2 regions of the Halioxenophilus aromaticivorans genome follow, and region 1 is predicted to be linked to the other one. Evidence: riboswitches for the same ligand, from Rfam matches in the RefSeq annotation. Region 1 holds a riboswitch; the other holds the start of a gene.
The links. A riboswitch is a leader RNA that binds a small molecule or an ion and turns the genes downstream of it on or off. The one in region 1 is predicted to bind thiamine pyrophosphate.
Positions count from the first base shown of each region.

Region 2: another riboswitch for thiamine pyrophosphate. It lies ahead of thiC (phosphomethylpyrimidine synthase ThiC); the one in region 1 lies ahead of ACGHM3_RS16120 (TonB-dependent receptor domain-containing protein).

Region 1 is NZ_AP031496.1:3,754,133-3,757,223, forward strand. Features, by position in the region: gene fadB (fatty acid oxidation complex subunit alpha FadB) at 1-707, opposite strand, end outside; TPP riboswitch at 1,110-1,213, shown strand; gene ACGHM3_RS16120 (TonB-dependent receptor domain-containing protein) at 1,276-3,091, shown strand, end outside.
Region 2 is NZ_AP031496.1:1,287,443-1,290,533, reverse strand. Features, by position in the region: gene thiC (phosphomethylpyrimidine synthase ThiC) at 1-1,622, opposite strand, end outside; TPP riboswitch at 1,871-2,008, opposite strand; gene bioD (dethiobiotin synthase) at 2,113-2,817, opposite strand; gene bioC (malonyl-ACP O-methyltransferase BioC) at 2,818-3,091, opposite strand, start outside.

The sequences.
Region 1 (3,091 bases):
GTTTCAAACGACATCAACGATTCCATGTCGTTGAGCAGCAACGGGCCTTTCTTTACGGCGCGCTTGGCTTGCCAATCAAACTCACCGGCAACGGCTTTAATCAGGATATCAACAGCGGCGGCTTTTAATTGCTCACCAGAGACCACAGAATCTACAGCACCATCGGCTAGTGCCTTGGGCGCTTTTTTGTCTGCGCCGGTGGCAATCCAATCTACCGCGTTGTCGACTCCAATCAGTCGCGGCAGACGGGTAGCGCCGCCAAAACCGGGGAAGATACCCAGCTTAGTTTCTGGCAAGCCGATTTTGGCGTTGTCTGCCATCACACGAAAATCACAGGCCAAACACACCTCTAATCCGCCGCCCAGGGCTATGCCGTTGATGGCAGCCGCGGTGGGAAATGGCAAATCTTCTAGCGCGTTAAAGATATTGAAATTGACAGCTTCAATATGCTTCACCAACTCCTCTTTGGGAGCCGAGAACATGGCGCCAAACTCTGTGATATCGGCGCCGACAATAAAGCCATCTTTGGCGCTGGTGACAACCAAGCCTTTGACACTGGCATCGCCGGCCAGTGACTCGACGGCGGCTTGCAGTTCATCCAGTGTGGTTTTATCGAATTTATTAATGGCTTCGTTGGGCCGGTCGAAACACAACTCGGCAAAGCCATCGGCAAGTGGTTTTACGGACAAAACGGTTCCCGCAAACATGTAACCTACCCCTTTTGGTTTTGATATTAAGTAGAAAGCCGGCACAGTCTAATACGACAGTACTTGGACAATATATGACTATTTAGCTCATTCTAGGTTTAATTTCCGGAGAAATTAATCACTTTAACCTCTTTGCAGGATTTATTTTACGCACATCGAATAGATACGGTACGGTTTGTATCCCATACTAATAGATGCCTAGGCCGCAACCACTAAGTTAGGCGAAAAAGCGCCGTTTTGACCTAACACTTTCGCCTACCATGCCCTAAGCCATTGAATTTGCATGCTTTAACAAGGCTCAGAGTCGTCTTTTGTTGGCAACTCCCTCCTCGCAAATGCAGTACGGACAAGAAGCAATCCGCTCTATTTGTGGCTTTTTTATTCACAAACGCTACAATGGCCGCCAATCCTAAGGGGTGGCTCCCACCAGAGCCTGAGATGTGTAACACGAACCCTTATGACCTGATCCGGTTAATGCCGGCGTAGGGATAGGAATCTCTGGTTTTCCCACCTGTGCCCCATCGTTACCGGGTCTCCTCAAATGTGTGTTTATTTTTGGAGGCTCTACATGCAACGCCCACACGCTTTATTTACCCTGGCCCTGCTGCCAGCAGCTCTGTCCATCCCTGTTTACGCTCAACAGGCCGAAACCGCCATTGCCGAAATCGTGGTTACCGCCGATTTGCGCGGCAGTGAACAAATTGATATTCCCGCCAGTGTCAGTATTTATAACCAAGTGGATTTACAACGCCAATCCATTAGCCACTTGGAACAAGTTATCGCCCAAACCCCTAACATGAATTTTGCCAGTGGTGCCTCTCGCGGCCGCTTCTTACAAATTCGCGGTATAGGCGAGCGCGGCCAGTTTATTGAACCGGTCAATTATTCCGTAGGCGTATTAGTAGACGGCATTGATTTCACCGGCATCAGCACCGCAATAACCAGCCTCGATGTGCAACAAATAGAAATCCTCCGCGGCCCCCAGGGCACCGTGTATGGCGCCAATGCACTAGCCGGATTGGTTAACGTGCGCAGCAACCCGGTGGCGGATGAATTTGCCGCAGAAATTGCCGGCCAGTTCGGCGAATACGACACCGCCAACCTCAGTGGCGTCGTCAACTTGCCATTGGCCGATGGCCTCGGGTTACGCCTTGCCGCGCAACAAAACAACAGCGACGGCTACCGCGACAACGCCTACTTAAACCGCGACGACACCAACGAATTAGACGAAACCAACCTGCGCGCCACTCTACACTGGCAAGCCAGCCGCGCCTTGAGCTTTAACTGGACTACCTTCTACGCCGATGTCGACAACGGCTACGATGGCTTCAGCCTGGATAACACATGGGAAACCTACTCCGACCAGCCGGGCCGCGACACGCAAGAAACTGTAGCCACCTCATTAACCGCACAGTATGAGCTGGACAATGGCGGCAAGCTCATCGGCAGTTTTAGCACCGCCGATTCTGACATCGAATACAGTTACGACGAAGATTGGGTTTATGTCGGTATCTGTGAAAATACCGCCTGTGATTTCGACCTCTGGGGATTTGATTGGGAGTATTCCTCATTTGACCAATACCTACGCGATAATCACAACAACGCGCTGGATTTACGTTTTATATCTGGCCCCGGCGACACCCAGTGGGTAGCAGGCTTTTATTACCGCGACCAAACCGAAGAATTGGAGCGCGTGTACACCTACGCCAGCGACAACTTTATCAGTGAATTCGACACAGAAAACCTCGCTGTTTACGGCGAAATTCAACAGGCGGTGAGTGACCAATTGAGTGTTACCTTCGGGCTGCGCTGGGAAAGCCAAGAGGCCAACTACTCGGATAACACCGATGTGGCTTTGGATTCTGATGACGACACCTGGGGTGGCAAGCTAGCGCTGAGCTTCCAAATGAATGACGATCATACGCTTTATGGTGTTCTGTCACGCGGCTATAAATTCGGCAGCTTCAACCCAAACGATGCCATTGCGCCGGAGTTTCGCCAGTACGACCCGGAGTATCTCAACAACTATGAAATTGGTTTAAAGAGCAACCTGGCGGGCGGCCGAGTTTTTGCGCAGGTAGCGTTATTCTGGCAAGACAGAGAAGACGTGCAAATCAGCACCAGTGAGGTTAACTGTGCGCCGGCTGGCTTCCCGTGTACCTTTGATGATTACCTGAACAACGCCGGCAAAGGCGCCACCTACGGCCTGGAAGCGCAAATCGATGCGCAACTGAATAATATCGTTACCCTCTACGGTAGCCTTGGCCTAATGGAGAGCGAATACAAAGACTACATCAGCTTTAACCACGTTGACGCCGACCCAGAAAATAATATCGGAGTGAACCTGGATGGCCATGAACTACCCCAGGCTCCTAGCTACACAT
Region 2 (3,091 bases), 2.5 Mb from region 1:
GCGCGGTCTGGATCTAGGCTTAGATTAAATTGATCTTGCCAACGAAACTCGAAGCGCGCCTTGGATAGAGCATCATCGCGGATTTGCGCGGCAGGGTGGCCCTTGGCTAAATCCGCTGCATGGGCAGCGATTCTGTAAGCAATGATGCCCTCTTTCACGTCGTCTCGGTTGGGTAACCCTAAATGCTCTTTGGGTGTGACGTAACACAGCATGGCACAGCCATACCAAGCAATCATGGCGGCGCCAATCCCGGAAGAAAAGTGATCATAACCAGGCGATATATCGGTAATTAACGGCCCCAGAGTATAAAACGGCGCTTCATGGCAGTGCTTTAATTGCTCAGTCATGTTTTCTTGAATTTTGTGCATGGGCACATGCCCAGGACCTTCAATAATAACCTGCACATCGTGCTGCCAAGCGATCTTGGTTAATTCACCCAGGGTTTTTAATTCAGAGAACTGGGCCTCGTCGTTGGCGTCGGCTATGGAGCCAGGCCGTAGGCCATCACCCAACGAGATGGTGACATCGTATTGTTTTAGAATCTCGCAGATGTCGGCAAAGTGGGTGTAGAGAAAATTCTCTTGGTGGTGGGCCAAACACCATTTCGCCATAATCGAGCCCCCGCGCGACACAATGCCGGTGACGCGTTTGGCCGTCATAGGCACGTAGCGCAACAGCACGCCGGCATGAATAGTGAAATAATCCACACCTTGTTCGGCTTGTTCGATTAACGTATCGCGGAAAATTTCCCAGGTTAAGTCTTCGGCTATGCCGCCGACTTTTTCCAAGGCTTGGTAAATAGGCACGGTGCCGATGGGCACCGGAGAATTACGCACAATCCACTCTCGGGTTTCGTGGATATTATTACCCGTGGATAAATCCATTACGGTATCGCCGCCCCAGCGAGTGGCCCACACCAATTTATCCACCTCCTCCTCCACCGAGGAAGACACCGCGCTGTTACCAATATTGGCGTTTATTTTTACCAAGAAATTACGGCCAATAATCATGGGCTCAGACTCTGGGTGATTGATATTGGCCGGAATCACCGCGCGGCCGAGAGCCACTTCGTCGCGCACAAACTCTGGGGTAATCAACTGCACGGGTTTGCCCTGGGCGTCGGTTAATTCGGCTCGGCCTAGGTTTTCGCGCACGGCAATGTATTCCATTTCTGGCGTAATGATACCGGCCCGGGCGTAGTGCATCTGGGTTACATTTTTACCGGGCAAGGCACGCTTGGGCTTAGGTGGATTGGGAAAGCGCCAGTTTTCAATGCTGATATCGGCACCTCGCAAGCGTGTGTACTGCGAGCTAAATTCGGCCAGTTGCTCGGTATCGTTGCGCTGGGCAATCCACTGACTGCGATGCAACGGCAGGCCTTGGCGCACGTCTACAGTAACGGTGGGATCGGTGTAGGGGCCGGAGGTATCGTAAATCTTCACCGGCGGATTTTGCTCTACATCGCCATTTGGCAAGCGCGTGGGATCTAGGTGCACCTCGCGCATGGCGACTTGCACATCAGAATTCGGCGCAGTTACAAAGATTTTTTTGGAATTTTCCAGCGGCCCGGCGCTGGCAAGAACAGACGGTGAAGCGAGGGCAGTTTCGGCATTGTTTGGCATGAGTGAACTCCGGTAGAGTGATACACATGCGACATGCCGAGGCCAAGCGAAAGGCGGTAAGTGTGTTAGCGCGGCCCCCCCAAAGAGCCTGAGAACTAGGAGCCTGAGGACCCAAGAGCCTGATGACAGAGAGCCTGGAGATTAATCGGCCTTAAAAAACTAAGCCGCTCCCGGTTCTACCAACAGAAAACTGCTGAGATGAAGGCCCGTGGGCCAAGCAAAATCAAATTACGCTTTTAACACACTCGCGAGCTTAAACACTTGTTCCCTACGCAGGAATTAACCTGTTCAGGTGCGACGGGTTTGACTACTTCATCTCAGCCTCTGAGTTTTAACCGAAATTAAAATTAACCGGTTAAAACACAAAAGCACCCCGACAAGACGCTTACGAATGAGCAAAAGTCTAACCAAAGGTTTTTTAATTTACAACAACAATTGAAAAGTTTGTGAACCAAACAGCTGGCAAGGAGGAACATGCGGACTGGTTTATTTAGTGCCAAAGAGGCACCAGATCCAAGTATTGAGCGGCCTGGACCGGCGTATCGCACTGCGGCACCTGCCCCAGTAAAGGCGCGCCCATCAGTGATTTGAGCGTGGCGATATTTTCCAATAGCGCCGGGTTGGCGCTGTGCTGCAGGTCGTTTTCACCTGGGCAGTTAGCTACCCAGCCGGCCACGGCTAAGCCGCGGGCACGAATGGCAGCAACGGTAAGCAGCGCATGGTTAATACACCCCAAGCGAACGGCAACCACCACAATCACCGGTGTGTCCAGGGCCACAGCCAAATCCGCCAAGGTCTCGCGCGGATTAAGTGGCACCAGCCAGCCGCCGGCGCCCTCAACCAACCACAAGTCGGCGGGCGTCATCATGGCGCCACGGGCGAACCCTTCCAGGCGAGACACCTGCAGTTGCTTGCCTTCACGCTGGGCAGCAATGTGCGGCGCAATGGCTTCTTTAAGCGCCACTGGGTTAATGGTTTGGTACGGCAGCGGCAAATTGCAGTGAGCCTGCAAAGCTATGGCATCTTCGTTGTGCAGCTCGCCATCGACGAACTGACAGCCGGCAGCCACAGGCTTTAATGCCCCGGTAACCAATTTTTGCTCCGCCGCTTTTGCCAAAATGGCGCAACTGATAAACGTTTTACCAACCTCGGTATCGGTGCCGGTGACAAAATAAGTTTTTTTCAGCAACGCCATTTACTTTTCCAAAATAAAATAATCAACCTGATAACTTAACGGCAGACCATGCTGAGTGCGCTGCGTTTCATACGCCCGGGTAAACTCAGCAATTTTTTGTCGCCCGCCCAGGCCGGCCGCACTGCGGATATTCACATTGCGCGCGCCCAAGGCTTTCAGTGAATGCGTTAGGTCGCGCACGTTATCGTAGTACTGGGTGATGGGTTCTTTCTTGTATTCAACGCGGGCGTAGCCTAGCTGAGCCGCCTGCATCAACCATACTTTGGCCGAGGTA